DNA from 3 places in the Lysinibacillus sp. FSL P4-0201 genome. Region 2 is predicted to be linked to each of the others. Evidence: a T-box and tRNA genes for the amino acid it is inferred to sense, from the RefSeq annotation. Region 2 holds a T-box; the other regions hold tRNA genes.
What was found. The T-box of region 2 lies ahead of trpS (tryptophan--tRNA ligase). A T-box ahead of a tRNA ligase gene usually reads a tRNA of that ligase, here a tRNA-Trp.
Positions count from the first base shown of each region.

Region 1 (10,505 bases), 530 kb from region 2:
TACGTTCACTTGGTACTACAGAATTACTTCTATTGGGTACTGTGTTAATTGGCGTAGCCATTTCTTTTGGAAATGTACTAATTCCAGGATTACTGAAGTTGAAATTTCCCTATCATGTGGGTTTATTAATGGCGTTTTTCACCATGTCCATGAATTTTACTGCTGGCCTTGGTGCTGGTATTAGCTATCCGATAGCTAATTCATCGTTAGGCTGGCAAGGTGCACTTTCCATTGCACTCATACTCGTTCTAATTACAATCTTAATTTGGATACCTCAACTAAAATCAAATAAACCGGAACCAGTTACTACATCTAAGAAGACCAGTACACCTTTATGGAAATCACCTGTTACTTGGGCTGTCACAGGGGCAATGGGTTTACAATCTTTATTATTCTACACAACAGCAGCTTGGATACCTGAGATCTATATTGCTCAAGGTTTAGCACCTGATAAAGCTGGCTGGATGTTTTCAATCATGCAATTCTCACAAGTACCAATGGCCTTAGCAGTGCCTATTATTGCTGGTAAAATGACTTCTCAACGCCCACTTGTATTGATGTTTACATCCTTCTATTTAGTAGGCTTTGTTGGGGTTGTCATGGAATGGACAAGTCTTGGGGTACTGTGGATGGTTCTTCTAGGGTTAGCAGGTGGTTCTTCATTCGCCCTAGCAATGATGTTCTTCACTCTCCGGACTCGTACTGCATTTGAAGCAGCAGATTTATCAGGCTTTGCACAATCTTTGGGTTATTTATTTGCCGCAATCGGTCCTATTCTTTTTGGCTACTTGCATGATTTATTTGGTGGCTGGAATATTGCGGGATGGCTCTTTGTCGTTGTAGCAATGTTACTCTTCTTTTGCTCAATGAGAGCCTCTAAGGATGAGTATGTGCATTAAAATTAAATAAAGCAGGTGGATTAGATTCCTCCATCTGCTCTATTTCTATAGTGTTTAAACATTACTTAATTGTCGGATTGCGGAGTAATGTTAGCAATTCAGCAAGGCATTCTGATGCTTCATTATGACGAGCTGTTATAGTAGAAAAAATAGGAACAGCCTCTTGTAAAAGCATATAACTATAATAGTAATAGCCTACAAAAGCTTGCTCCTCATAGCCCTTTGGCGTTTCTTTCTCCCACTCCTGTTCATCATTATCCTCATTTTCTATCCACAAATAGTTGACGTCTAATAGCTCCTGCATATTTTTAACAGTATTGACTGGGTCGAGATAATCCTTGGTAATAGCATGTGCCACAGCTAAATATAACTGTACCTCTTGTAAGGAGACAGCCTCTAATTTTTTACGAGTAAGCTTTTTTAGCAGGACAAGCAAAACCCATGGTGTCACCTGCCACAGTGTTCCTTGATGTTCAATTAATTCAGCTAGCTGTGTGTATTGCTCCTGTTCTATCAGCTTAGGAATGGCTGTACCTCTACCATAAGGTGTCGTCAATTGTCTCCATGGGATATTGGGAATTTGCTGATCTAACATAGTAAGCCCTCTCTCATCAAAAGTATCGAAAGTAAACAATTCTTTTACACTAATAGCATGGTTTTTGATAAAAATAATTTGGTGTATGATAAATATTTACATAGGGTTTATGGAATATATGAGTTGTGGCAGGGGAAAGTGGTGGGATTAACCATGTCCAGTTGCCTGTAACTTCTCTTCCTGTTGATTTTTCTGCCTCCTCAAACAATTTAAACTGCTGAGCTGCTGTATGATGATCAACAATGCTCACACCATCTTCTTTAAATGAGTGAAGAACAGCAATATTAAGTTCTACTAAAGCACGATCACGCCAAAGAGACGCTTGTTTGGTTGTATCAAGATTAAAAATCTCTGCAATTGCAGGTAACATATTATAACGATCATGATCTGCTAAATTTCGTGCACCAATCTCTGTTCCCATATACCAGCCGTTAAATGGAGCTGCTTGAAAATCAATTCCAGCCATTTGAAAACGCATACTCGAAATAATAGGTACGGCATACCACTTCATTCCTAATTTCTCCATATCGATTGACTCTGGATGACGGATTGAGACCTCTACTATATTTTCTTCAGGAATTACAAACATTTGAGGAGCACGATTATCCACCTGTATAACGAGTGGTAATACATCAAAATCAGTTCCTTTACCTCTCCATCCTAACGACTCACACACTTTTGTAAATTTAATGGACTGTGAATCTCCAATAATGCCTGCATCTGTTTCATAGCCTGCATAACGAATTAGTTGATGATTCCAAATCCGTACTCTATCTGAAGCAAACACTGTTATAGTTGGACGAATTTTCCCATGATTTGTCGCATAATCAATATGTTCTAGTAATTTTTGAAAAATAGCCTTTTCATCTAAAACATCACGTGCATCTACCACATGCAGTGACTGCCAAAACAGACGTCCAATACACTTATTGCTATTTCGCCATGCCACCCGTGCGCCAAAAACTAGCTCCTCTGTTGTTGGGTGATATTCACCTGCATCCTTAACTGCCTGTAATCTATTCTTTAACCAAAGTTCTGATTCATTTTGTTCTGTCTGATATAGACTTAAAAATTGCTGTATCTCCTGTATATTCATATCGATTCCTCCACTTATCCTCATATTAGAGGAACAAAACAACAAGCACCATGAAAATAGTAATTGAAAAAACATACATATTTTATATATGAAATAGTTTGTTCATATTTACTCTATAGACTCTCTTTCGTAAGAGAATGTAAGGGAGAAAGATATTAATTATTATAAAAAGGCTACAGTAGTCATGTAGCCTTTTTCAGGGGGTTGTAGAACAAAGAAATCAATAGAATTTTTGTAAATGGTGAAAAAGCTATTCGTTCTGGGCTACTTACTTGCTGCTGGTGCTTCGCTTTCGCATAGAGCAGAACCAGTTTCACAAATTCTCTGGGCAGGATTTCGCCTGTATCGCTATACTAGAGAAGTCAAGCAGCCTTCACAAAAGTATTGACCATGGAAGTGTACGTGGTAAGTGAAACGGTTTATAGGAGCCCATAGTAAGATGCTAGGGGAATGAAATTCAGTCCCTCACCTTGCAAATAGATCTTTTTCTGCTATTGCATTATCTTTTATCGTTTAACGAACAGGAGAATAGAAAAAAGCATGTAACACACATCTGTGCTACATGCTTGATGACCCGTACGGGATTCGAACCCGTGTTACCGCCGTGAAAGGGCGGTGTCTTAACCACTTGACCAACGGGCCGTGGCTCCGAAGGCAGGACTCGAACCTGCGACAACCTGATTAACAGTCAGGTGCTACTACCAACTGAGCTACTTCGGAATAATATGGGCCTAAATGGACTCGAACCATCGACCTCACGCTTATCAGGCGTGCGCTCTAACCAGCTGAGCTATAGGCCCATTTTGGAGCGGGTGATGAGAATCGAACTCACGACATCAGCTTGGAAGGCTGAGGTTTTACCATTAAACTACACCCGCAATAATGGTGGGTCAGGACGGAATCGAACCGCCGACACTTAGAGCTTCAATCTAATGCTCTACCAACTGAGCTACTGACCCGAAAAATGGAGGAGGTAGAGGGATTCGAACCCCCGCGCGGTGTTACCCGCCTGTCGGTTTTCAAGACCGATCCCTTCAGCCAGACTTGGGTATACCTCCAAAAATATTACAATGGTGGAGCCTAGCGGGATCGAACCGCTGACCTCCTGCGTGCAAGGCAGGCGCTCTCCCAGCTGAGCTAAGGCCCCATTTATCATGAAAGATGGTCGGAATGACAGGATTCGAACCTACGACCCCTTGGTCCCAAACCAAGTGCTCTACCAAGCTGAGCTACATTCCGTAAACATGATTTTATTGGCGCGCCCGACAGGAGTCGAACCCATAACCTTCTGATCCGTAGTCAGACGCTCTATCCAATTGAGCTACGGGCGCATGTTAATTAAAAAATGATGAGCCATGAAGGACTCGAACCTTCGACCCTCTGATTAAAAGTCAGATGCTCTACCAACTGAGCTAATGGCTCGTGAAATTAAAAATGGCTGGGGTACTAGGATTCGAACCTAGGCATGACGGAATCAAAATCCGTTGCCTTACCGCCTGGCTATACCCCAATTTTAAAATGGGGCGACTGATGGGAATCGAACCCACGAATGTCGGAACCACAATCCGATGCGTTAACCACTTCGCCACAATCGCCACTATATAGATTATATTAGCTGTATTATGAACGAGTACCTCAATACCTGGCAGGGGCAGTAGGAATCGAACCCACACCAAAGGTTTTGGAGACCTCTATTCTACCGTTGAACTATGCCCCTAAAATGGTGGAGGGGGACGGATTCGAACCGCCGAACCCTAAGGAGCGGATTTACAGTCCGCCGCGTTTAGCCACTTCGCTACCCCTCCAAGGGAATGGTGCCGGCGATAGGAGTCGAACCCACGACCTACTGATTACAAGTCAGTTGCTCTACCAACTGAGCTACACCGGCAATAATAATGGCGGTCCCGACCGGGATCGAACCGGCGATCTCCTGCGTGACAGGCAGGCATGTTAACCGCTACACCACGGGACCAAAATGGTGGAGGATGACGGGCTCGAACCGCCGACCCCCTGCTTGTAAGGCAGGTGCTCTCCCAGCTGAGCTAATCCTCCACAAAAAATAAGCGAAGCGACGTCCTACTCTCACAGGGGGAAGCCCCCAACTACCATCGGCGCTAAAGAGCTTAACTTCCGTGTTCGGTATGGGAACGGGTGTGACCTCTTTGCCATCATCACTAGACTTTGTATTTAATTGAAAGATTTGCTCTTTCAAAACTGGATAAACGATACATTGAATGTTTCAAACTTTTTTGGTTAAGTCCTCGATCGATTAGTATTCGTCAGCTCCATGTGTCACCACACTTCCACCTCGAACCTATCTACCTCATCGTCTTTGAGGGATCTTACTTACTTGCGTAATGGGAAATCTCATCTTGAGGGGGGCTTCATGCTTAGATGCTTTCAGCACTTATCCCGTCCACACATAGCTACCCAGCGATGCCTTTGGCAAGACAACTGGTACACCAGCGGTGTGTCCATCCCGGTCCTCTCGTACTAAGGACAGCTCCTCTCAAATTTCCTACGCCCACGACGGATAGGGACCGAACTGTCTCACGACGTTCTGAACCCAGCTCGCGTACCGCTTTAATGGGCGAACAGCCCAACCCTTGGGACCGACTACAGCCCCAGGATGCGATGAGCCGACATCGAGGTGCCAAACCTCCCCGTCGATGTGGACTCTTGGGGGAGATAAGCCTGTTATCCCCGGGGTAGCTTTTATCCGTTGAGCGATGGCCCTTCCATGCGGAACCACCGGATCACTAAGCCCGTCTTTCGACCCTGCTCGACTTGTAGGTCTCGCAGTCAAGCTCCCTTGTGCCTTTACACTCTACGAATGATTTCCAACCATTCTGAGGGAACCTTTGGGCGCCTCCGTTACCTTTTAGGAGGCGACCGCCCCAGTCAAACTGTCCGCCTGACACTGTCTCCTGCCCCGCTAAGGGGCATGGGTTAGAATTTCAATACAACCAGGGTAGTATCCCACCGACGCCTCCTTCGAAGCTGGCGCTCCGAGATCTCTGGCTCCTACCTATCCTGTACAAGTTGTACCAAAATTCAATATCAGGCTACAGTAAAGCTCCACGGGGTCTTTCCGTCCTGTCGCGGGTAACCTGCATCTTCACAGGTACTATAATTTCACCGAGTCTCTCGTTGAGACAGTGCCCAGATCGTTACGCCTTTCGTGCGGGTCGGAACTTACCCGACAAGGAATTTCGCTACCTTAGGACCGTTATAGTTACGGCCGCCGTTTACTGGGGCTTCAATTCGCAGCTTCGCTTGCGCTAACCACTCCTCTTAACCTTCCAGCACCGGGCAGGCGTCAGCCCCTATACGTCACCTTACGGTTTTGCAGAGACCTGTGTTTTTGCTAAACAGTCGCCTGGGCCTATTCACTGCGGCTCTCATGCGCTTGCACGCTCAAGAGCACCCCTTCTCCCGAAGTTACGGGGTCATTTTGCCGAGTTCCTTAACGAGAGTTCTCTCGCACACCTTAGGATTCTCTCCTCGACTACCTGTGTCGGTTTGCGGTACGGGCACCTCTCACCTCGATAGAGGCTTTTCTTGGCAGTGTGAAATCAGGAACTTCGTCCATACGGACTCGCCATCACAGCTCAACGTTACAGTGTGCGGATTTGCCTACACACACGCCTTACTGCTTGGACGCGCACAACCAACGGCGCGCTTACCCTATCCTACTGCGTCCCCCCATTTCTCAAACGGTGAGGAGGTGGTACAGGAATATCAACCTGTTGTCCATCGCCTACGCCTATCGGCCTCGGCTTAGGTCCCGACTAACCCTGAGCGGACGAGCCTTCCTCAGGAAACCTTAGTCATACGGTGGACGGGATTCTCACCCGTCTTTCGCTACTCATACCGGCATTCTCACTTCTAAGCGCTCCACCAGTCCTTCCGATCTGACTTCAACGCACTTAGAACGCTCTCCTACCACTGACATCGTAGATGTCAATCCACAGCTTCGGTGAATCGTTTAGCCCCGATACATTTTCGGCGCAGCGTCACTCGACCAGTGAGCTATTACGCACTCTTTAAATGATGGCTGCTTCTAAGCCAACATCCTGGTTGTCTGTGCAACGCCACATCCTTTTCCACTTAACGATTACTTTGGGACCTTAGCTGGTGGTCTGGGCTGTTTCCCTTTTGACTACGGATCTTATCACTCGCAGTCTGACTCCCGTGTATAAATATCTGGCATTCGGAGTTTGTCTGAATTCGGTAAACCGGGATGGCCCCCTAGTCCAAACAGTGCTCTACCTCCAGTATTCTCATCACGAGGCTAGCCCTAAAGCTATTTCGGAGAGAACCAGCTATCTCCAAGTTCGATTGGAATTTCTCCGCTACCCACACCTCATCCCCGCACTTTTCAACGTGCGTGGGTTCGGGCCTCCAGTAAGTGTTACCTCACCTTCACCCTGGACATGGGTAGATCACCTGGTTTCGGGTCTACGACCACGTACTATTTCGCCCTATTCAGACTCGCTTTCGCTGCGGCTCCGCCTTCTAAAGCTTAACCTTGCACGTAATCGTAACTCGCCGGTTCATTCTACAAAAGGCACGCTATCACCCATTAACGGGCTCTAACTACTTGTAGGCACACGGTTTCAGGATCTCTTTCACTCCCCTTCCGGGGTGCTTTTCACCTTTCCCTCACGGTACTGGTTCACTATCGGTCACTAGGTAGTATTTAGCCTTGGGAGATGGTCCTCCCGGATTCCGACGGAATTTCACGTGTTCCGCCGTACTCAGGATCCACTCAGGAGAGAACGAACTTTCGACTACAGGGCTTTTACCTGCTCTGGCGGACCTTTCCAAGTCGCTTCATCTAACTCGCTCTTTTGTAACTCCGTATAGAGTGTCCTACAACCCCAAGAGGCAAGCCTCTTGGTTTGGGCTCTTCCCGTTTCGCTCGCCGCTACTCAGGGAATCGATTTTTCTTTCTCTTCCTCCAGGTACTTAGATGTTTCAGTTCCCTGGGTCTGCCTTCAAGACGCTATGTATTCACGTCAAGATACTACGCGATTAAACGTAGTGGGTTCCCCCATTCGGAAATCTCCGGATCAAAGCTCACTTACAGCTCCCCGAAGCATATCGGTGTTAGTGCCGTCCTTCTTCGGCTCCTAGTGCCAAGGCATTCGCCGTGCGCCCTTAATAACTTAACCAAGTTATTAAGCCTATAAAAAAACTTAAAAAATAAATGTGTTTGTTACAATTTCAATGTCGTTTTATCCAGTTTTCAAAGAACAAGTTTTGAAGTGTTTCATTCAGATAGAATGAACCTTCAAAACTGAACGCAAAACGTAATCTTACAAACCCAAGGTTTGTATTCCGAAATAATCCTTAGAAAGGAGGTGATCCAGCCGCACCTTCCGATACGGCTACCTTGTTACGACTTCACCCCAATCATCTATCCCACCTTCGGCGGCTGGCTCCAAAAGGTTACCTCACCGACTTCGGGTGTTACAAACTCTCGTGGTGTGACGGGCGGTGTGTACAAGGCCCGGGAACGTATTCACCGCGGCATGCTGATCCGCGATTACTAGCGATTCCGGCTTCATGTAGGCGAGTTGCAGCCTACAATCCGAACTGAGAACGACTTTATCGGATTAGCTCCCTCTCGCGAGTTGGCAACCGTTTGTATCGTCCATTGTAGCACGTGTGTAGCCCAGGTCATAAGGGGCATGATGATTTGACGTCATCCCCACCTTCCTCCGGTTTGTCACCGGCAGTCACCTTAGAGTGCCCAACTAAATGATGGCAACTAAGATCAAGGGTTGCGCTCGTTGCGGGACTTAACCCAACATCTCACGACACGAGCTGACGACAACCATGCACCACCTGTCACCGTTGCCCCCGAAGGGGAAACTATATCTCTACAGTGGTCAACGGGATGTCAAGACCTGGTAAGGTTCTTCGCGTTGCTTCGAATTAAACCACATGCTCCACCGCTTGTGCGGGCCCCCGTCAATTCCTTTGAGTTTCAGTCTTGCGACCGTACTCCCCAGGCGGAGTGCTTAATGCGTTAGCTGCAGCACTAAGGGGCGGAAACCCCCTAACACTTAGCACTCATCGTTTACGGCGTGGACTACCAGGGTATCTAATCCTGTTTGCTCCCCACGCTTTCGCGCCTCAGCGTCAGTTACAGACCAGAAAGTCGCCTTCGCCACTGGTGTTCCTCCAAATCTCTACGCATTTCACCGCTACACTTGGAATTCCACTTTCCTCTTCTGCACTCAAGTCCCCCAGTTTCCAATGACCCTCCACGGTTGAGCCGTGGGCTTTCACATCAGACTTAAAGGACCGCCTGCGCGCGCTTTACGCCCAATAATTCCGGACAACGCTTGCCACCTACGTATTACCGCGGCTGCTGGCACGTAGTTAGCCGTGGCTTTCTAATAAGGTACCGTCAAGGTACAGCCAGTTACTACTGTACTTGTTCTTCCCTTACAACAGAGTTTTACGATCCGAAAACCTTCTTCACTCACGCGGCGTTGCTCCATCAGGCTTTCGCCCATTGTGGAAGATTCCCTACTGCTGCCTCCCGTAGGAGTCTGGGCCGTGTCTCAGTCCCAGTGTGGCCGATCACCCTCTCAGGTCGGCTACGCATCGTCGCCTTGGTGAGCCGTTACCTCACCAACTAGCTAATGCGCCGCGGGCCCATCCTATAGCGACAGCCGAAACCGTCTTTCAGTCTTTCACCATGAAGCAAAAGAGATTATTCGGTATTAGCCCCGGTTTCCCGGAGTTATCCCAAACTATAGGGTAGGTTGCCCACGTGTTACTCACCCGTCCGCCGCTAACGTCAAAGGAGCAAGCTCCTTTTCTGTTCGCTCGACTTGCATGTATTAGGCACGCCGCCAGCGTTCGTCCTGAGCCAGGATCAAACTCTCCATAAAAGAAATTTGATTAGCTCAAATTTTGCTGGCATCATGTTTGATGTCCAAAATTTTTGTTTTGTTCACTAGCAAAACTAGCTACTTAAAACTTTATTGATTACGTTTTGCTTGTTCAGTTTTCAAGGTTCATGTTTTGCTTTATTTTAGCGTGTCACCCTGGCGACTTGTATAATACTACACCCTTATTTTTAAAAGGTCAACACTTTTTAATAAAAAACTTTATTATTTTTATTACCAGAGTAAAACTTCCTATATTAATAACTATAAAATCTATTCACAAGCTAGTTCAATATTAGACCATGAACTAGAAAATAATTTTATCATAATTTCCTACAAAAAAATAATAGATCTTTTAAAAAACAAAAAACTCGGTAAAGAAACCGAGTTTTTAAAATGGGAAAAAGAACGGGATGGCTATCATCATCACAATAAACATAACAAGCTGTAACGGAACCCCTATTCTTACGAAATCCATAAATTTATAGCCCCCCGCCGTCATTACCAGTGCATTCGTAGGGGAAGCAATTGGCGTAGCAAATGCCATACTTGCTGCAACTGCGACTGCAATCATAAATGTTGTGGGACTAACCTCCATTGCAATGGCTGCACTCATTGCAATGGGTGCAAACAATACAGCAGTTGCCGTATTACTAATAAATTGACCGAAAATAGCTGTCAAAATATAAACTCCTATGAGTACACCGTATGGTCCGAAACCACCTAAAGCATTAATAATACCATCAGATAAAATGGTCATGCCCCCTGTTTTTTCTAACGCTGTCGCCATTGGTAACATGGCAGCCACTAACACAATACTTTCAAAATTCATATTGCTATAGGCATCTTCCATGTTTCTCAAGCAGCCTGTTAAAATCATAAGTACAGCACCAATCATCACAGAAATGACAGCAGGGAAAACTTCAAATGCCATCAAAATAATCATGAATAACATAATAATCCCCGCAATTCCAGCTTTGCCTGTAGCTGCTGCCACACTTGCGTGT
Region 1 is NZ_CP151995.1:274,811-285,315, reverse strand. Features, by position in the region: gene MKY76_RS01385 (MFS transporter) at 1-899, shown strand, start outside; gene MKY76_RS01380 (hypothetical protein) at 961-1,494, opposite strand; gene MKY76_RS01375 (nitric oxide synthase oxygenase) at 1,544-2,590, opposite strand; tRNA gene MKY76_RS01370 (tRNA-Glu) at 3,161-3,232, opposite strand; tRNA gene MKY76_RS01365 (tRNA-Asn) at 3,234-3,310, opposite strand; tRNA gene MKY76_RS01360 (tRNA-Ile) at 3,317-3,390, opposite strand; tRNA gene MKY76_RS01355 (tRNA-Gly) at 3,395-3,468, opposite strand; tRNA gene MKY76_RS01350 (tRNA-Phe) at 3,474-3,549, opposite strand; tRNA gene MKY76_RS01345 (tRNA-Ser) at 3,556-3,648, opposite strand; tRNA gene MKY76_RS01340 (tRNA-Ala) at 3,662-3,737, opposite strand; tRNA gene MKY76_RS01335 (tRNA-Pro) at 3,753-3,829, opposite strand; tRNA gene MKY76_RS01330 (tRNA-Arg) at 3,845-3,921, opposite strand; tRNA gene MKY76_RS01325 (tRNA-Lys) at 3,940-4,012, opposite strand; tRNA gene MKY76_RS01320 (tRNA-Gln) at 4,026-4,100, opposite strand; tRNA gene MKY76_RS01315 (tRNA-His) at 4,110-4,185, opposite strand; tRNA gene MKY76_RS01310 (tRNA-Trp) at 4,234-4,307, opposite strand; tRNA gene MKY76_RS01305 (tRNA-Tyr) at 4,312-4,395, opposite strand; tRNA gene MKY76_RS01300 (tRNA-Thr) at 4,403-4,478, opposite strand; tRNA gene MKY76_RS01295 (tRNA-Asp) at 4,487-4,562, opposite strand; tRNA gene MKY76_RS01290 (tRNA-Val) at 4,567-4,642, opposite strand; rRNA gene rrf (5S ribosomal RNA) at 4,654-4,769, opposite strand; rRNA gene MKY76_RS01280 (23S ribosomal RNA) at 4,840-7,767, opposite strand; rRNA gene MKY76_RS01275 (16S ribosomal RNA) at 7,950-9,501, opposite strand; gene MKY76_RS01270 (SLC13 family permease) at 9,890-10,505, opposite strand, start outside.
Region 1: it has a tRNA-Trp gene. The T-box ahead of trpS (tryptophan--tRNA ligase) is inferred to sense a tRNA for this amino acid. The anticodon was not compared.

Region 2 (10,505 bases):
CGGGCTGGACATGCTGTACCACGTGACGGTATGCTAGCAGCCACAGCATGGCTTGCACAGCATTTGGCATAACAGGGTGCATCTGCTATGATAAGGTTAACACTATGATGGAAGGAGAAATACGAATGGATCAGGATATGAAAGATAGCATGTTAGGTGCTTTAGAAAACGTAATTGATCCTGAGCTTGGCATTGATATTGTCAACTTAGGTTTAGTATATGATGTGGAATTAGATGATGAAGGTGTTGCAACTGTTACGATGACGCTAACATCTATGGGCTGCCCACTTGGTCCAGTCATTGTGGATCAAGTGAATACTGCGTTAGGTGAACTTCCAGAAGTGAAAAGTACAAATGTTAATATTGTATGGAATCCACCTTGGTCGAAAGATAAAATGTCACGCTATGCCAAAATGGCATTGGGCGTACGTTAAAATGGCTTATTTAAAACCCTGCTTATTGAAAAATAAGCAGGGTTTTTGCTTGTAACGAAACTAATCGATACGGCATATTTGTAATGGACAATTTTCACAGGCAATTTCATTTTTTAAAAATTGTAAATCATGAATGGTAATAAATCCTTTATCAAAAGTGATAATCTCATGTTTTTTTAAATCATTCAGCATACGATTAATCATTTCCCGACTTGTCGCACACAAATTTGCAATTTCTGTATTTGTTAGCTGAAAATTAATAAAAATCGAGTCATTTTCTACAGGTTTACCATACGTATTGGACAGCCGAATGAGCGTTGAAAATAGAGCACCTTTTTTACCGTTTAACACTAAATCGCGCAAACGACTCTGATGCTTTAAGTTTTCTGTTTGTAGCCACTTCATGTATTCCACCATAACTGTCGGCTGCTCTTCTAGTAAATGCTCCAAAGATTTACGACTCAAAACATACAACGTAGAGGGTTCTAAAACTTTGGCAGTCATCGAATTATAGACGAGATTACAAAATAACGAACCTTCTCCTATTATGCTGTCAGGGCCACAAATACGAATGGTTAATTCCTTACCCGTCTCGGATTCTTGGCTAATCGAAATAACACCTGATTGGATGTAATAAATTTCTTTTGCCCGTTCACCCTCTAGAAAAATTTTATTTCCTTTATTCACTTTGATAAAAACACCGTGGTTTTGAAAAAGATCTTTAATTTTTTCAAACATATTATCCATTAAAACCATATCTCCAACACATCGCTTTCTTTTTGTAATAAATGGCGATTATTACAAAAGGATAGTGGATTTCGATACTAAAACATAGAAACATACCATTATTATAACGTAAACTTCCATAATAAGTGAAAAAATTTTAGGGCGATTTCTTTGCTAAGCATTGTCGAGTGATGTAAAATAAAGTTAGTCAAAAAAGGTCAAACTTTTTTTCTAATGAATAAGAATGGGTATATAAATAATGAGAAATATGAATAAAAGGAGTGCTAGCTATGCAATTTCAACAAACAGACAATAAAAAACCATTAGAACAATTTGGACGCAATTTAATTGAAGAAGTAAAAAACGGCAAGATGGATCCTGTTATCGGGCGTGATGAAGAAATTCGAAATGTAATTCGTATTCTAACACGTAAAACAAAAAATAATCCTGTATTAATCGGTGAACCGGGAGTTGGTAAAACCGCAATTGTGGAAGGTTTAGCACAGCGTATTGTTAAAGGTGATGTACCAGAAGGCTTGAAAGAATGTGTATTATATGAATTAGATATGAGTGCGTTAATCGCTGGTGCAAGTTATCGTGGACAATTTGAAGAACGCTTAAAAGGTGTGCTAAAAGAAGTAAAAGAATCAGAAGGACAAATCATTCTATTTATTGATGAAATTCATACGATCGTAGGTGCAGGAAAAACAGATGGCGCTATGGATGCAGGAAATATGCTAAAACCTATGCTAGCACGTGGTGAATTACACTGTATTGGTGCTACTACCTTAGACGAATATCGTATGTACATTGAAAAGGATCCTGCCTTAGAACGTCGATTCCAGCAAGTACTAGTACGTGAGCCATCTATAGAGGATACGGTATCCATTTTACGTGGTTTAAAGGAACGCTTTGAATTACATCACGCAGTACGTATTCATGACAGAGCAATTGTTGCGGCAGCAGAACTATCCAATCGCTATATTACAGAACGATTTTTACCTGATAAGGCCATTGATTTAATTGATGAGGCTTGTGCAATGATTCGTACAGAAATTGATTCAATGCCACAGGAATTAGACGCAGTCACACGTCGTATTATGCAGCTTGAAATTGAGGAACAGGCATTGCGTAAGGAAAAGGACGAGGCAAGTAAAAAACGTCTGGAGCAATTACGCGAAGAATTAACTAAGTTAAAAGAATCATCTAAGGGCATGCGACAACAATGGGAAGCAGAAAAAGAAAAACTACACGATATTCAGAAAAAACGTGAAACATTGGATAAATATCGTCGTGATCTAGATGAGGCAGAAAGTAAATATGATCTAAATAAAGCTGCTGAATTACGTCATGGTAAAATTCCAACACTTGAAAAAGACATTCAGGTACTTGAAAAGGAATTAGAGAACGGTGCAGAATCTCGTATTTTACGTGAAGAGGTAACAGCAGATGAAATCGCTGCAATTGTTTCACGTTGGACAGGAATCCCTGTAACAAAATTAGTAGAGGGTGAGCGTGAAAAACTATTACGTTTAAAGGATACATTACATGAACGTGTGGTTGGACAAGATACAGCAGTTCAATTAGTGACAGAAGCGGTATGGCGTGCACGTGCAGGTATCAAAGATCCACACCGACCTATTGGTAGCTTTTTATTTTTAGGTCCAACTGGTGTAGGTAAAACAGAACTTGCCAAGGCACTTGCTGCACAGTTATTTGATTCAGAAGATCACTTTATTCGGATTGATATGAGTGAATACATGGAGAAACATAGTGTGTCTCGACTTGTTGGGGCTCCTCCAGGCTATGTGGGCTATGAGGAAGGTGGACAACTAACGGAAGCAGTTCGCCGAAATCCTTATTCTGTGGTGCTACTAGACGAGATTGAAAAAGCTCATCCTGATGTGGCGAACATTTTATTGCAAATTTTAGATGATGGGCGCATTACAGATAGTCAGGGACGAATGGTGAATTTTACAAATACAGTAGTCATTTTAACTTCGAATATCGGATCAAGTTATTTAATGGAGGCAAAGGAAAATGATGCGGCTGTGGAGGACTTAGTCATGTCAGCCCTACGACAACATTTTAAACCTGAGCTATTAAACAGAATGGATGATATCATCTTCTTCCATGCATTATCTACTAAACATTTTACTGCGATTGCCTGGAAGTATGTGGAGCAATTGATTAAACGTGTCGCAGAGCAAGAAATTACTTTATCTGTCGAGCAAGAAGTCATTGATTGGGTAGTAGAGCAAGGTGCAGATGCCCAATTTGGAGCAAGACCACTAAAACGCTTTGTACAGCGACATATCGAAACAGCCGTTGCTAAAGAACTATTACGCGGAGAAGTTTTACCAGAGGAGACGTTGCATGTGAAAATGCATGAGGGTCAATGTGTTGTGGAAAAATAACAGAAAAAACCTGTTCGGCATGAAGCTGAACAGGTTTTTTCTAGCTGAATTAATGATGGTCTGCAGCTTCTGGTGTAGGGTCGTTTGGAATGATTGCTCCAATAATAAAGATAAGGATGGAGAATACAACAGAAACGATTGCCCCAGTTTTGAAATCAAATGGTACACCAAGTACAGAGCTGACTACGTAGTTTAACATAGAAACTAGTAGGAATGACCATATGAACGTTACGATATATTGCATTAATTTCACCTCAACCGAACTTTTTTCATCATAAGGTTTTACTCATATTCATTATCATATCATAACATAAATCAAAAAAAAATGAACCATTTATGTGAAACATGGCGATTTTGTCACAACAAATATGAGATTTAGTATTTTATGTTTAGTAATGTAAAGTATTTAGGAACAGCTCTGAAATAGGGGAATGCGCTCCTAAGCGGGTGAAAAGTGCTCCAAAAGGGAAGAACACCGCTCATACATGATGCAAGGTGCTTTGAAAAATAATGAACAAGCTCAACAAAGTACGATAGATAAAGCTCTAAACAGAATAACCTCATTCCATAAAATTCTTCACTTCTTTATTCAAAGAACACTACCCTCAGCCGCATAAATTTTAAATCATCTTGCGTCATTCCTTTTATATGCGTTATAATTATGACCAGTTACTAATAATTGATAGTAAGAAAGCTGAGGGGTTGCTATATGAACGCTGGTATTATAGGAATAGGCAAATATGTTCCTGAGAAGGTCGTTACAAATTTTGATTTGGAAAAAATCATGGATACTTCTGATGAATGGATTCGTACTCGAACAGGCATTGAAGAACGTCATTTTGCGGCAGATGATCAGGAAACTTCAGATTTGGCAGTAGCTGCTGCAAAAGAAGCTATTGCAAATGCGGGTATTACGCCTGAGGAAATTGGTTTAATTCTTGTAGCAACTGTCACACAGGATCAAACTTTTCCAAGTGTAGCTTGTATGATTCAGGAACAAATCGGAGCAGTAAATGCTGCAGCAATGGATCAAGCAGCAGCATGTGCAGGATTTATATATAGTTTAGTGACAGCAAAGCACTTTGTTGAGGCAAATGCTTATAAATATGTCTTAGTAGTAGGTGTTGAAAAGCTGTCGAAAGTCGTTGATTGGGAAGATCGCAATACAGCTGTATTATTTGGCGATGGTGCCAGTGCAGCTATCATTGGGCAAGTCTCTGAAGGTAGAGGTATTCTATCCTTTGAACTTGGTGCAGATGGTACAGGCGGAAAGAATCTTTATTTAACGAAGCAAGATACAATTGCGATGAATGGTCGTGAAGTGTTTAAATTTGCTGTTCGACAAATGGGTGAATCGGCTGTTAATGTATTAGAGAAAGCGGGATTAACAAAAGAAGACGTTGATTTCCTAGTGCCACATCAGGCAAATATACGTATTATGGAATCTGCACGTGAGCGTTTAGAGCTACCACCAGAAAAAATGTCAAAAACGATTCATAAATACGGAAATACTTCAGCAGCATCTATTGGTATTTCCTTGGTAGATGAGCTCGAAGCAGGTAAGATTAAAGAGGATGATTTATTAGTCCTTGTAGGTTTTGGTGGCGGCTTAACATGGGGTGCCGTAGCCATGAGATGGGGAAAATAAGTAGGAAAAATGCTTGAGGGGAGTAAGACAATGAGTAAAAGACGAGTAGTAATTACAGGAATTGGCGCAGTTACACCACTAGGAAATAGCATCGAAGAAACATGGGCAAACATTAAAGCTGGTAAATCTGGCATTGGTGAGCTGACACGTTTAAATAAAGATCTTTTTGCCGCAAAAATCGCCGCAGAAGTAAAGGACTTTGATATTGAAAAATACATTGATCGTAAAGAAGCACGTAAAATGGATCGCTTCACACAATACGCTTTAGCGGCTTCTATTATGGCAATGGAAGATGCACAGCTAACAATTGATGAAGAGCTAGCTCCACGTGCAGGTGTATGGATTGGTTCTGGTATCGGTGGGATGGAAACATATGAACAACAATTTTTAACATTCCAAGAGCGTGGCGCAAGACGTGTTAGTCCTTTCTTTATCCCAATGATGATTCCTGATATGGCATCGGGCCAAGTCTCTATTCACTTTGGTGCAAAGGGGATTAATTCTTGTTCTGTAACGGCATGTGCTTCAGGCACAAACTCTATTGGTGATGCCTTTAAAGTAATTGAGCGTGGAGATGCTGATGTTATGATTTCTGGTGGTGCTGAATCACCAATCGTAACAATGGCGGTTGCAGGTTTTTGTGCCAATACAGCACTATCATTAAATCAAGATCCACAAGCTGCATGTCGCCCATTCGATAAAAACCGAGATGGCTTTATTATCGGAGAAGGAGCGGGTATTGTCATTTTAGAAGAATATGAACATGCAAAAGCTCGTGGTGCCAAAATCTATGCTGAAGTTTTAGGTTATGGTGCAACTGGGGATGCGCATCACATTACGGCTCCAGCTCCAGAGGGTGAAGGTGCAGCACGTGCGATGACGCAAGCATTAACAGATGGTGGCGTAGAGCCATCACAAGTTGATTATATTAATGCCCATGGTACAAGTACGCCTTATAACGATTTATTCGAAACACAAGCTGTGAAAACTGCTTTTGGTGATCATGCGTATAACCTTGCAATGAGCTCAACAAAATCTATGACGGGTCACTTATTAGGAGCAGCAGGTGGTGTGGAAGCTATTTTCACAGCATTAGCCCTTAAAGAAGGGATTTTACCACCTACAATCAATTTAAAAGATCCTGATCCTGAATGTGATTTAGATTATGTTCCAAACGAAGCAAGAGAAGCAAATATTCAATATGCAATGAGTAATTCTCTTGGTTTTGGTGGTCATAATGCAAGTCTCCTATTCAAAAAATATGAAGCATAATAGATAAACATAAAAAAACGTCAGCCAAATTTAAATGGCTGACGTCTTTTTTTATAGTTTTGTGAATAAATGATAAGTAAGAAGAAATAGAAAGGATGCCATTACTATGTTTCGTCTCTTTTTATTTTTAGTAAGTTATGGCTTAATGATCCTCTCTGTAGGGAATCTCATATTGTATTTAAATTACCGCACACTAGGTTATTCATGGAAGGTTGTTTTCAAATTTATTTTTCAAACAACAGAATTTTATATGGCGGTAGGAGCCTGTATCATCATCTGCGCAGTTGTGCTTGATTTGGGCTTTGATCGATCCTCAGACAAGCCGTAAGTTTAGCGACGTGCGCGACCAAGACCCATAGCATCTTCCATACGTTTTAATGTAGCACTAGCAATCGCATTCGCCTTTTCAGCACCTTCATCTAGAATGACATCTAATTCTGATGATTCTACTAGATGATAGAATTTCTCTTGAATAGGTGTTAGGTGTTCAATTACTGCTGTTGCTACACCCTGCTTGAATCCACCATAACCAATTCCCTCATATTTTTTGACTAAATCTTCAACGGCTACCCCTGAAATAGCTGATTCGATTGTCAATAAATTTGAAACACCTGGTTTATTTTCCACATCAAATGCAACGATGCCGTCAGAGTCAGTTACAGCTGATTTAATTTTTTTCTCAATGTCTTTCGCAGTATCTAATAAGCGAATTGTCGCTTTCGTATTTGGATCTGATTTACTCATTTTCTTTGTTGGCTCTTGTAAGGATTTAATGCGTGCGCCAGCTTTAGGTAATTGAATTTCCGGAATTGTTAAAACATCGCCAAAGCGTTTGTTAAAGCGTTCTGCAAGGTCACGAGTTAGCTCAATATGCTGCTTCTGATCATCGCCGACAGGGACAATATTTGTGTTATAAAGTAGAATGTCTGCAGCCATTAGCGGTGGATATGTTAAAAGAGCAGCAGATACGCTTTCCTTACCATGTGATTTATCTTTGAATTGTGTCATACGTTCTAGCTCACCGATAGACGCAACACATTGTAACATCCATCCTGCCTGAGCATGCGCTGGCACCTCTGATTGAATAAATAATGTCGATTTTTTAGGGTCAATGCCAGTAGCAATGTAGGTAGCAGCAAGCTTACGAATACTTTCTCGTAATTCTTTAGGATCTTGTGCAACAGTGATGGCATGTTGATCAACGATACAATAAATAGCGTTTCCTTCATCTTGTAGTGCCGGGAACTGCTTGAATGCTCCTAAATAGTTCCCTAATGTTACGATACCTGTAGGCTGTACGCCAGAAAAAATAGTTGTCATTAAAAAATTCCTCCTCGAATTCAATTGCTGTAACTTGTGTCACAGCGTTGTCTTCACCTTTCAACTTGGTGATGAAGACAAAAAAACATCATGCGTCCTCATTAGATTTTTTCTAATGAAGGGACGAATGATGTTTGAATCCGCGGTACCACCCAGCTTGCCTAAAAAGGCCACTCAGCTTCGTAACGTGAAGGGACGAGCTTTGCTAATAGCTTCAAGTAGCGTTCACAAAGCTAACTCGGAAGTCCATTCCACATGCATCCACGATCTGTTTACAGCAACCACAGACTCTCTATACGTGAATTAGCATATGTACTACTCTTCGTCAGCGTTTTTCTCAATTTAAATTGTTCAAATTGATTTGATTGCAAAGAATTATATTATAAAGATTCCTTTGTGTAAAGTCAGACTTTTGACGGTGTTTTTTTTCTAGAAAAAATTATATGCTTTTTTTGTTATGTAATTTTGTTATAAATTTATAATTTTTTATTAAAAAATTGTTTGGATGTACACATGGGATTGACAATTTTCTCGATTATTTTTCTTAAATGAGAACAACTGAGATATCTGTTTAGATGTTTAAAATGCTTTAAAAATGGGAATGGTAGTAGTAGCACATAAGTTTGAAGAAAATACATCATATTTGAAAGCTGTATGAATAGACAGAATATTTATGGATAGGTTCAGATTTTTTTATTGGAACTATATTCAAATACAGCTGAGTACTGTATAATGGTACTGTGTATTTTACATTACATTAATTCTAATTTAACACATTGGTTCTGGTTTATAGATAATGATTTTTAAATGAAAGGATGTGTCAGAATGATCGTAACCCTATTTACATCACCAAGTTGTACCTCTTGTCGTAAAGCAAAAGCTTGGTTAGAGGAGCACGAAATTCCATATACAGAACGTAATATATTTTCTGAACCGCTTAGCATAAGTGAAATAAAAAAAATTTTACGAATGACAGAAGATGGAACTGATGAAATCATTTCCACTCGTTCTAAAATATTCCAAAAATTAAATGTGGATGTTGAAAGCTTACCATTACAACGTTTATATGAATTAATTCAGGAATATCCTGGCTTACTACGTAGACCAATCATTTTAGATGAAAAACGTCTGCAGGTTGGCTACAATGAAGATGAAATTCGTCGTTTCTTACCTCGAAAAGTTCGAGCATATCAATTACAAGAAGCGCAACGAATGGTGAATTAAACCTTTCTATTCTGAATAATATATGTAATAGATGTTACAGATGTGGAATACATGTTGTGACATCTTTTTTTTATGTTTTACTTCTGTAAAACCTTCTATATGAAGTATAATAATTAATAGGGAAAAGTCATATATTTCCGTAAAAGTATGTTAAACTTGATTTAAGTTAAATAGTTTACTACAATTTCAATAATTCAAATATCTTCTGTGAAACGGTGTATATCCTTTTCATTTTATGACAGAACAGCATACAATAGAGTTAGAGACAACTGTGAACACAAAAATTCATGTTTACGGTTACTCGATGGTTTTACTGTAGTGTGGTCAAAGGTTGAAAAACAAATGCAGTATGAAGGTTAAAAACAAAGAATAAAAGCATACTAATGAAACAAACTGTTTTTCGACATATGACAGTGAAGGGAGATGAGGTCTAGTGGACATCGAACGTGTAAATGAAAATACACTCAAGCTCTTTATTACGTACAATGATATAGAGGATCGCGGCTATAGTCGTGAAGAAATTTGGTACAATCGAGCAAAGGGTGAACAACTTTTTTGGGATATGATTGATGAAGTAAACACGGAGGATTATTTTGATGTAGAGGGTCCGATTTGGATTCATATCAATGCATCTGAAGTAGGCTTAGAAATCATTGTCACACGTGCACATATTTTAAAAGACGGTGAAACATTAGATGGTCATTCGAATTTTGATGAACACAAAGATATGTTTGCACCATTCGATGAAGTTGGAGAGGATCTTCTTAGCCAACTAACTCAATTTGGTGACATGGATGAGTCAGAATTATTTATGGATACAGACATTTATGTTTATAAATTTAAAGATATTGATGAGTTAATCCCTGTCGCAAAACGAATGACAGACGAATTAGTGGATTCCTCATTATTCAAATATGAAAATTGGTACTATCTAGTTGTTGATTTCGGAAACGCAGATGAGGATTTAAATCGTCATGATAGAAATGCAGTTATCAAGGAATTTTTAACACCATCCAATTTTACAATTCATCGTCTAGAGGAGTACGGTGAAAAGATTATGGAATTCAATTGCTTTGAAACAGTTCGAAAATACTTTGCATAGGCAATGAAATACTAATTATTTTAGACTGTAGTGAAACTCGTAAATGAATCGAGTTTCGCTACAGTCCTTTTTTATGTTTTCAGCATCAAAGAGCTTGAATAAGAGCGCATTTTTAAAATTTCAAGAAAAAGGTGCTTTATTTTTGTTAGTGAAAATCCATTCTATTATAGTTGGCTAAAAAGGAGCTGATACTATGCTGATTGCCTATAACAATCAACAGCAACTATTTCTCCCATATCAATATACGAGGAAAGCTTTACAGCGATATAGGCGGCAAATGAAATTTTATTGCCCTCAATGTTTAGAACAAGTTCAATTGAAAATAGGTAACTATAATATTCCCCACTTTGCTCACTTCACAA
Region 2 is NZ_CP151995.1:806,373-816,877, forward strand. Features, by position in the region: gene MKY76_RS03815 (prolyl oligopeptidase family serine peptidase) at 1-72, shown strand, start outside; gene MKY76_RS03820 (metal-sulfur cluster assembly factor) at 126-434, shown strand; gene MKY76_RS03825 (Crp/Fnr family transcriptional regulator) at 495-1,181, opposite strand; gene MKY76_RS03830 (AAA family ATPase) at 1,451-3,577, shown strand; gene MKY76_RS03835 (YjzD family protein) at 3,627-3,821, opposite strand; gene MKY76_RS03840 (beta-ketoacyl-ACP synthase III) at 4,287-5,225, shown strand; gene fabF (beta-ketoacyl-ACP synthase II) at 5,256-6,497, shown strand; gene MKY76_RS03850 (hypothetical protein) at 6,604-6,825, shown strand; gene trpS (tryptophan--tRNA ligase) at 6,828-7,817, opposite strand; T-box leader at 7,934-8,155, opposite strand; gene spxA (transcriptional regulator SpxA) at 8,646-9,041, shown strand; gene mecA (adaptor protein MecA) at 9,475-10,143, shown strand; gene MKY76_RS03870 (competence protein CoiA family protein) at 10,337-10,505, shown strand, end outside.

Region 3 (10,505 bases), 1.5 Mb from region 2:
ATCTCCCAAGGCTAAATACTACCTAGTGACCGATAGTGAACCAGTACCGTGAGGGAAAGGTGAAAAGCACCCCGGAAGGGGAGTGAAAGAGATCCTGAAACCGTGTGCCTACAAGTAGTTAGAGCCCGTTAATGGGTGATAGCGTGCCTTTTGTAGAATGAACCGGCGAGTTACGATTACGTGCGAGGTTAAGCTTTAGAAGGCGGAGCCGCAGCGAAAGCGAGTCTGAATAGGGCGAAATAGTACGTGGTCGTAGACCCGAAACCAGGTGATCTACCCATGTCCAGGGTGAAGGTGAGGTAACACTTACTGGAGGCCCGAACCCACGCACGTTGAAAAGTGCGGGGATGAGGTGTGGGTAGCGGAGAAATTCCAATCGAACTTGGAGATAGCTGGTTCTCTCCGAAATAGCTTTAGGGCTAGCCTCGTGATGAGAATACTGGAGGTAGAGCACTGTTTGGACTAGGGGGCCATCCCGGTTTACCGAATTCAGACAAACTCCGAATGCCAGATATTTATACACGGGAGTCAGACTGCGAGTGATAAGATCCGTAGTCAAAAGGGAAACAGCCCAGACCACCAGCTAAGGTCCCAAAGTAATCGTTAAGTGGAAAAGGATGTGGCGTTGCACAGACAACCAGGATGTTGGCTTAGAAGCAGCCATCATTTAAAGAGTGCGTAATAGCTCACTGGTCGAGTGACGCTGCGCCGAAAATGTATCGGGGCTAAACGATTCACCGAAGCTGTGGATTGACATCTACGATGTCAGTGGTAGGAGAGCGTTCTAAGTGCGTTGAAGTCAGATCGGAAGGACTGGTGGAGCGCTTAGAAGTGAGAATGCCGGTATGAGTAGCGAAAGACGGGTGAGAATCCCGTCCACCGTATGACTAAGGTTTCCTGAGGAAGGCTCGTCCGCTCAGGGTTAGTCGGGACCTAAGCCGAGGCCGATAGGCGTAGGCGATGGACAACAGGTTGATATTCCTGTACCACCTCCTCACCGTTTGAGAAATGGGGGGACGCAGTAGGATAGGGTAAGCGCGCCGTTGGTTGTGCGCGTCCAAGCAGTAAGGCGTGTGTGTAGGCAAATCCGCACACTGTAACGTTGAGCTGTGATGGCGAGTCCGTATGGACGAAGTTCCTGATTTCACACTGCCAAGAAAAGCCTCTATCGAGGTGAGAGGTGCCCGTACCGCAAACCGACACAGGTAGTCGAGGAGAGAATCCTAAGGTGTGCGAGAGAACTCTCGTTAAGGAACTCGGCAAAATGACCCCGTAACTTCGGGAGAAGGGGTGCTCTTGAGCGTGCAAGCGCATGAGAGCCGCAGTGAATAGGCCCAGGCGACTGTTTAGCAAAAACACAGGTCTCTGCAAAACCGTAAGGTGACGTATAGGGGCTGACGCCTGCCCGGTGCTGGAAGGTTAAGAGGAGTGGTTAGCGCAAGCGAAGCTGCGAATTGAAGCCCCAGTAAACGGCGGCCGTAACTATAACGGTCCTAAGGTAGCGAAATTCCTTGTCGGGTAAGTTCCGACCCGCACGAAAGGCGTAACGATCTGGGCACTGTCTCAACGAGAGACTCGGTGAAATTATAGTACCTGTGAAGATGCAGGTTACCCGCGACAGGACGGAAAGACCCCGTGGAGCTTTACTGTAGCCTGATATTGAATTTTGGTACAACTTGTACAGGATAGGTAGGAGCCAGAGATCTCGGAGCGCCAGCTTCGAAGGAGGCGTCGGTGGGATACTACCCTGGTTGTATTGAAATTCTAACCCATGCCCCTTAGCGGGGCAGGAGACAGTGTCAGGCGGACAGTTTGACTGGGGCGGTCGCCTCCTAAAAGGTAACGGAGGCGCCCAAAGGTTCCCTCAGAATGGTTGGAAATCATTCGTAGAGTGTAAAGGCACAAGGGAGCTTGACTGCGAGACCTACAAGTCGAGCAGGGTCGAAAGACGGGCTTAGTGATCCGGTGGTTCCGCATGGAAGGGCCATCGCTCAACGGATAAAAGCTACCCCGGGGATAACAGGCTTATCTCCCCCAAGAGTCCACATCGACGGGGAGGTTTGGCACCTCGATGTCGGCTCATCGCATCCTGGGGCTGTAGTCGGTCCCAAGGGTTGGGCTGTTCGCCCATTAAAGCGGTACGCGAGCTGGGTTCAGAACGTCGTGAGACAGTTCGGTCCCTATCCGTCGTGGGCGTAGGAAATTTGAGAGGAGCTGTCCTTAGTACGAGAGGACCGGGATGGACACACCGCTGGTGTACCAGTTGTCTTGCCAAAGGCATCGCTGGGTAGCTATGTGTGGACGGGATAAGTGCTGAAAGCATCTAAGCATGAAGCCCCCCTCAAGATGAGATTTCCCATTACGCAAGTAAGTAAGATCCCTCAAAGACGATGAGGTAGATAGGTTCGAGGTGGAAGTGTGGTGACACATGGAGCTGACGAATACTAATCGATCGAGGACTTAACCAAAAAAGTTTGAAACATTCAATGCACCGTTTATCCAGTTTTGAAAGAATAAAATATTAGAATATACTTGTAATTTTTATAAGATATGTTATAATAAGTATTGTCTTTCAAATAGTCTAGTGATGATGGCAAAGAGGTCACACCCGTTCCCATACCGAACACGGAAGTTAAGCTCTTTAGCGCCGATGGTAGTTGGGGGCTTCCCCCTGTGAGAGTAGGACGTCGCTAGGCTATATACTAAAATTATTCCGAAGTAGCTCAGTTGGTAGTAGCACCTGACTGTTAATCAGGTTGTCGCAGGTTCGAGTCCTGCCTTCGGAGCCATTCTTGGAGAGTTGTCCGAGTGGCCGAAGGAGCACGATTGGAAATCGTGTAGGCGGTTAACACTGTCTCAAGGGTTCAAATCCCTTACTCTCCGCCAGCACTTTGATGTGTTCCAAACGATGGCCCCTTGGTCAAGTGGTTAAGACACCGCCCTTTCACGGCGGTAACACGGGTTCGAATCCCGTAGGGGTCACCAATTCAATACCCAGATGGAGGATTAGCTCAGCTGGGAGAGCATCTGCCTTACAAGCAGAGGGTCGGCGGTTCGAGCCCGTCATCCTCCACCATTATTTTAACAATATTATAGTATTATCGCGGGGTGGAGCAGTGGTAGCTCGTCGGGCTCATAACCCGAAGGTCGTTGGTTCAAATCCAGCCCCCGCAACCAAATGGTCCCGTGGTGTAGCGGTTAACATGCCTGCCTGTCACGCAGGAGATCGCCGGTTCGATCCCGGTCGGGACCGCCATTTATTTTAAAATATGGGTCAGTAGCTCAGTTGGTAGAGCATTAGATTGAAGCTCTAAGTGTCGGCGGTTCGATTCCGTCCTGACCCATCTTATTTTTTTGCCGGTTTAGCTCAGCAGGTAGAGCAACTGACTTGTAATCAGTAGGTCGTGGGTTCGATTCCTATAGCCGGCACCAGATATTCCCGGAGGGGTAGCGAAGTGGCTAAACGCGGCGGACTGTAAATCCGCTCCTTAGGGTTCGGCGGTTCGAATCCGTCCCCCTCCACCAGTTTTATTATTTTAGGGGCATAGTTCAACGGTAGAATAGAGGTCTCCAAAACCTTTGGTGTGGGTTCGATTCCTACTGCCCCTGCCAATTAATTTTATGGCGATTGTGGCGAAGTGGTTAACGCACCGGATTGTGGTTCCGGCATTCGTGGGTTCGATTCCCATCAGTCGCCCCATCTCATATAAAATTAATAAACATCATAATACAATGGCGATTGTGGCGAAGTGGTTAACGCACCGGATTGTGGTTCCGGCATTCGTGGGTTCGATTCCCATCAGTCGCCCCATTGTTGGGGTATAGCCAAGCGGTAAGGCAACGGATTTTGATTCCGTCATGCCTAGGTTCGAATCCTAGTACCCCAGCCATTTTTGCGGAAGTAGTTCAGTGGTAGAACACCACCTTGCCAAGGTGGGGGTCGCGAGTTCGAACCTCGTCTTCCGCTCCATGTATGACGGCGGCATAGCCAAGTGGTAAGGCACGGGTCTGCAACACCCTTATCACCGGTTCAAATCCGGTTGCCGCCTCCATATTTTAACTGTTAATCGGTTTATCCGATTTTTTTTATCTCCATTATGCCGGTGTGGCGGAATTGGCAGACGCGCACGACTCAAAATCGTGTTCCTTTGGAGTGTCGGTTCGACCCCGACCACCGGTATCAATTACAACGAAGAATCCTTGATATATCAGGGGTTCTTTTTTTGTTGTAAAAAATTATAGAAAGTATATAAACATAGATAAAGGAGCGGGGGACTGAATGGGTCATATTTTTGCCTTTACAGCAGCTATATTTTGCGCTGTATTAGCAAACTAAAGTTATTTAATATAATCTACCTTCATTATGGTAACGTTAACTGATAAATTAATGTGTACTTGCCTCTTAAAAGCAGAAAATGACAAGACAGAGTTTAGTTTCTTCCTTCACTTAGAAACAAGTGGCATTAAGATATGTTTTGTATCGATGAAACATGAAAACATCAATCACAACGTATGGGTCATGCATGAAGTTGAACTAAAATTTTTGTTCTATTAATTCAAAATTTATATATATTAATTTTACTATTTATTATAAAATATTTTTACCACATTTGTATGATAGGTAGACTAATTTCTCTAAAATGGAAAGTAAAAAAGGATATATCTAAAATATTTGGTAATAACTACCCAAAAACCATTGTGGAATTATAATAAGAAAGGGAGATATTCCAATTTAAAAAAATATGCAAAAAGATATATCGTAAATTACTATTTATTAGTAAATAAGTCACCATCAATAATGAGGGAAAGAATGTGAGATTATGAAAAAAAAGAATAAAAATTTTAACAAGATAATAGCATCTACAGTTACAGCATCTGTTGTGGTAGGTAGTTTAGTGACAGTGATACCAAATGCTAACGCAGCTGCAACTAAATTCAAAGATGTACAGTCAAATGCATACTTTTATGAAGCAGTAAATAGTTTACATGCACGTAATATTATAAGTGGCTATGAAGATGGTACTTTCCGTCCAAACGAACCTTTAACTCGCGCCCATGCTGCAAAAATCATCGCACTTGCATTAGATTTAGATACAACTAATATTAAGAACCCAGGATTTAAAGATGTCTCTGAAAAGCATAGTTTCTATAAATATATTGCTGCATTAGCCGATAAAGGAATTATTGTGGGATCTGAAGGTGAATACAGACCGAATGATCCTGTGACTCGTGCACAGATGGCAAAAATTATCTCATTAGCCTATGATTTAAAATCAGAAAATTCTCAACAAAAAATAAACTTTACAGATGTGAGTCAAGATGATTGGTTTAATAATTATGTTGGGGTATTGATTGAAAATGAAATCACATCCGGAACAACCCCAACAACATTTTCGCCTAATAAAAGTGTGACTCGTGGACAACTAGCAGCGTTAATTTACCGTAGTGAAAACAAAATAACACCTGTTCCTGTTCATTTGAATGAGACGATCTCCAATATTACAGATGAGACACTGGTGACTTCTGAAGGTACATATACACTTTCAGATGATCAAAAGAAATGGATTAATCCGAGTAATCTAGCGACATTAAAAGGTGCCAACTTAAAACTAACTATAAAAGAGAATAAAATTGAACAAATACAATCTATTGAATTAACTGCAAAAGGTACACCAAGTACTGATACTAATAACCCCTATGTAAATCATGCTGTGTTTGATGGAAAAGGTGCAACTATCGATTCTACTGTCATTGTAAATAGCGATTACATCACAATGAAGAATATCACCATTAAAGGCGATTTACATGTGGGTAAAGGCGTTGAGAATTCTTTCTACTCTGAATTCTTGAAAGTGGAAGGTAAAACGACGATTGATGATACTTTGCAACTAGCAAATCAAACTAATGCATATAAATCTTTTGGAGCAAAGGTTGCATCTATGAATAACTTACCTATAGCTGCGAATGAAACTAAAGTAAGAGGAAGAGTAGTTTTCAGTGAATTTCAATTGGGTGATGTGGGTGTCGATAAAAATGCTGATGTTATTTTCCTATCGAAAACATCTGGAGCATCTACAGTGGGAGAGATTGTTGTTAATAGCAATGCAATATTAACTGCTGGAAGTTCAGTGGTGCTTCCTAAAGTATTGATTGTCCAGGGAGCTACTGACGTTGTCATTAACTCAAATGTAACTTCTTTACAAGTAACAACTACAGGTGAGGTTAAATTATCTGGTAAAAGTGACATTGTTAATCTATCTCTTATGACAAGTGCAAATGTAAATCTGCAAACAATCGGTCGAGTAAATAATCTTGAAACACTTAATAGAGAAACAAAAGTTACAATAGGAACAGAAACCAAAATTGGCAACCTTGTTATTCCAACAGGTTCAAAACCTGCTGATATAATTCAAAATTATAATTCTGTAAAAGGCAATGTCGAACGAGTTGCTGGAACAAAAAACCCAGATTTATCCGATACGTCATCTGATAACTCAGGTAGCGGGTCTATTGATACAACAGTTCCCGTAGCACCATCAGCACCAAAGGGTTTACAAGGGGTGTCTCCAACTTTAGTAGGAAATGATGGTAAGATTACAGGTTTAAATGCAAGTAAGAAATATCAATATAAACTAGTTACAGACACAAGTTGGACGAATGTACCTTTATTAGCAACAGAAATTATTGGCTTAGGTGCAGGAAACTATGAAGTACGGTATGCAGCAAGTGGGAACATACCAGCAAGTTTATCAACGACGGTATATGTTCAAAGTTCAAATCAATCACAAGCTCCTTCACACATACAATTGGTTAATTACGCGACAGCAGGCAAGGATATGATTGCTTTACCTTCATTACAAGTAGGTTCATTAATTAAAGTGTATGATGCAAGTACAAATGGAAATATCCTTGGAAGCTTTTCAGTAACAACGTCAACTGCACTTAGTATAGTAGAGATTCTAGGAGGATTTCCTCTAGGACTTGATAAAGTCTATGTAACAGTTACAGAAAACGGAAAAACAGAAAGCACAAGAGCCGAAAAAGGAGTACCAACGACTTTCCCGAATGCGCCAGCAGTTAGTGATATTACTGTTACTGACAATGCTACTGGGGCAGACAAAGTGACAGTTAAACTCCCTTCCCCAATAGGTGATTATATGATTTCTGTATACGATGTTTCAGGCAATCAATTAGAATGGGGTATACTTCCTGACGGAAATGGTGAAAAATCAATTGCGATTTCCTCTGGTTTTGCTAATGGGATGTCTGAAATTGATGTAGCGATTATAAAAGTAACAGACAATGGTACTCAATATGCAGAGAGTTTAAGAACACGAGTTAGCATCGGATCTTTAAGCCCATTAGCTGTTACGGCAGTGGACGATCCATTCAGTAACGATAAAATAAATATTACAGTTGGTGAACCTGTAGATTTAGGTAATGAGTTTGCTTTTAAAGTTTTTGATGATGCGAATGCAGCAGACGCTGGAAAGCCATCATTAAATGCTGATGTATCTTCTTGGGAAACACTTCCGCCTGATGGTAAAATTTCATCAGCTGCTGGTAAGGTAGTTGTTGTAGTAGAAAGAACGTCAGCAGGTAAAATCGCAAAAAAGATTGGACAAGTAGTTGCTAATACAATAGTAAATAACCCATTGCTAGAAACGGTTACGATAGATGGTAAAGATGGGGTCAGCTCACAAGATGGAAAAATGGAAACCATTCGCCTAAAATTTTCAGCAAATATTGATCCCACGACAGTAACTAAGGATTCATTTACAGTCCCTGGCTTTACTGTAGAATCTATAAAAGTAACAGACAAAAATGGAAGAACGCCACTGCTTAGCAATGGTAATCCTAATCCATTATATACACAAGGTGAAAACAAATATATTACAATTAGAGTGGAACCAATGGTTGGTACTCACTTCACACCAGAGGTTATTCAAAATCCAAATGAATCTATCATAGATATCAATGGAGTGAATATAGCTGGGATTCATGTGACAGCAGTTGATCAGGCTGCACCAGTTATTATTAGTTCAGGCTTCATAGATAAGGGTTCTAACGGTGTAGATGTAGGGGATCAGTTAACGATTATCTTCTCAGAGGATGTAAATCTTGGTTTGGCTAATCTAATTGATTTAGCGAATGATTTTACTTTAAGTAATCAAACAAATTCTACGTTTGCTTTTGCTAATGATGATTCCTTTGAACTTTTAGGAAATACCGTAACTGTCACGTTAGGTGCAACAACCGTATCAAAAATTGAACAAAATACAACCATCACGATGAGTGCAAATGGTAACAATATTTCTTTAAAAGACGCTGCTTTGAATAAAGCGAAGCCTCAAAAAGAATTTGTGAATGAAACAGTCTATTCTGATGCAAAAACAATAAATATAACGAATATACCATTAACAATTGTAAATCCAATTACTGCACCTAATGCAATGAAAGCACAAGGAACGAATGCAGGAACAATGAAACTGACAGGATTAACAGATGGTGTGACGTATGAATATATAATAGATAGTAATGCTACGACATCTATTAGCACAGACTGGGCAGGCGCAACATTAATACCCCTATCAGGAACAACAGAAATTGATAATATTTCGATAAATGCGGGTCAATTTGTGCATATTCGTATAGCTTCAGCAGGAGGGCAACCAGCAAATGATGTACAAGATTTAACGCAAATTGAGTTAAACGATATCAAACCTGCTGCTGCACCTGAACCTACAGTAGCGGTAGGTGTTGCTGGGTATACAAAATTATCAAATTTACAAACTCAGAAGACATATGAGTATTTTGTGGATAGTAATCCAAACGCAGCAGATGATGCAGTAGAATGGTCAAATGCTCCAACTATATTTGGTGTTACTTCTATTGAGATCCAAGCTAATACTTCGCAATATATTCATATCCGTATAAAAGCAACCGCAGAAAAGCCAGCGTCTTATATAAAAAGTGTTAAAGGTACTGGAAATGAGGGACCTTAAGTAAATCCTTAGTTGGAATGGATCACTTATCGAGGTGATCCATTTCCCTTTTTTACTAAACCTCAAATAAAATAGACTATTTTCATTAAGAAGGTAAATATCATGCTAATCCAAAGAATAAATGAAACCCAAGTTAATGAAGTATTACTGCATTTTAAAAATATTAAAGGTGACTTTTTATTTAATGACCTAAACAATGACTCGTTTGTCCTAGGCGTTTCAGTTGATAAAAATAGTGAAGTTCTCGGAGCAATATTGGCGGAATACAAAGCGTTAGATAGAATGGGCGTCGTCTACTCAGTAAATGTTAGAGATAAGTTTAAAAATAAAAACATAGAAGAAAAACTACTAAAGTTTGCCGAAAAAGAACTAAAAGCAAAAGGTGCAAATGTTTTATATACAAATGTTTTTCCTGAAACTAGTCCGAATGTAAAATACACATTAAGAAAGCAATCGTGGACTCCACCAATTTTAGACAAAACTCACTTTATGATTAATGTGAAAGATATGAGCAAAGAAAAATGGATCGAAAAAAACACATTTCCAGAAGACATCTCTGTTAAAGCGTTGAATCAAATTCATGAAGCGGAACTGGAGTCGTTACGCAATGTTGATTGGTATCCTAAGCATTTATCACCCTTAGAGGATTTTCAATTTGGTGAAGCTAGTCCACAAACGAGTTTTTGGGTTTACTACAAAGAGGAAATCATCGGGTGGATATTAAGTACAAATGTGAATAATGAACATTTATTTATTACTTCCCTCTTTATTAAAGAAGATAGAAGAAATCATTATATTTTAAGACCTTTACTGGGCGAGGTTATTAAAAATCAAATTCAACTAAATATACCGTATGCTTGTTTTGATGTAAGAAATGAAGATGAAAAGGTATTGAAATTCTTTAAGAGTTTTTTTAGATCCTATATTCATACTACAATTGAAATTCACAGTTCGTATAAAATATTAAGACCTTGATTAGAAATCAAAAATATCAATTCATTCAAGGCGAGGGATTTTAGTAAGTAAAGATAAATAAGATTCAAAAAAGATGCCACTCTATGGGATAAAAATGCCTTTATAGAGTGGCTTTTTATATAATCACTACATTTTAACGATTAGTTCATGCTCTGTTCATTTAACAATTTTAAGCTAGGAGTAATCAAAGAAATGGAGGGGTTAGTGATGAATCTTGCCTGGAAAGAAATGAAGAAGAATAAAGTACGGTTTTTAATCTTGGGCTCCATTATCTTCCTAGTTAGTTTTTTAACGTTTATTATCTCGGGTTTAGCAAATGGTCTGTCACAGGATAATGCAGCTTTAATTAAGGATTTACCGAAGGGACAATTTTATATGGCTGAGGATGCGGATGGCACGTTTAATCTTTCAAGAATCGATAGCGACCTGCAACAGAAAGTCATAAGTAAAGAAAAAGAGGCAGTAGCTTTTTCGATCCAGATGGGCTTTTTAAATGATCAGGATGATAAACAACAAAGTGTAGCA
Region 3 is NZ_CP151995.1:3,931,351-3,941,855, reverse strand. Features, by position in the region: rRNA gene MKY76_RS19935 (23S ribosomal RNA) at 1-2,468, shown strand, start outside; rRNA gene rrf (5S ribosomal RNA) at 2,581-2,696, shown strand; tRNA gene MKY76_RS19925 (tRNA-Asn) at 2,713-2,789, shown strand; tRNA gene MKY76_RS19920 (tRNA-Ser) at 2,795-2,886, shown strand; tRNA gene MKY76_RS19915 (tRNA-Glu) at 2,911-2,985, shown strand; tRNA gene MKY76_RS19910 (tRNA-Val) at 3,001-3,076, shown strand; tRNA gene MKY76_RS19905 (tRNA-Met) at 3,103-3,177, shown strand; tRNA gene MKY76_RS19900 (tRNA-Asp) at 3,181-3,256, shown strand; tRNA gene MKY76_RS19895 (tRNA-Phe) at 3,272-3,344, shown strand; tRNA gene MKY76_RS19890 (tRNA-Thr) at 3,357-3,432, shown strand; tRNA gene MKY76_RS19885 (tRNA-Tyr) at 3,442-3,525, shown strand; tRNA gene MKY76_RS19880 (tRNA-Trp) at 3,539-3,612, shown strand; tRNA gene MKY76_RS19875 (tRNA-His) at 3,625-3,700, shown strand; tRNA gene MKY76_RS19870 (tRNA-His) at 3,736-3,811, shown strand; tRNA gene MKY76_RS19865 (tRNA-Gln) at 3,816-3,890, shown strand; tRNA gene MKY76_RS19860 (tRNA-Gly) at 3,896-3,970, shown strand; tRNA gene MKY76_RS19855 (tRNA-Cys) at 3,979-4,052, shown strand; tRNA gene MKY76_RS19850 (tRNA-Leu) at 4,100-4,180, shown strand; gene MKY76_RS19845 (S-layer homology domain-containing protein) at 4,821-9,005, shown strand; gene MKY76_RS19840 (GNAT family N-acetyltransferase) at 9,108-9,980, shown strand; gene MKY76_RS19835 (ABC transporter permease) at 10,188-10,505, shown strand, end outside.
Region 3: it has a tRNA-Trp gene. The T-box ahead of trpS (tryptophan--tRNA ligase) is inferred to sense a tRNA for this amino acid. The anticodon was not compared.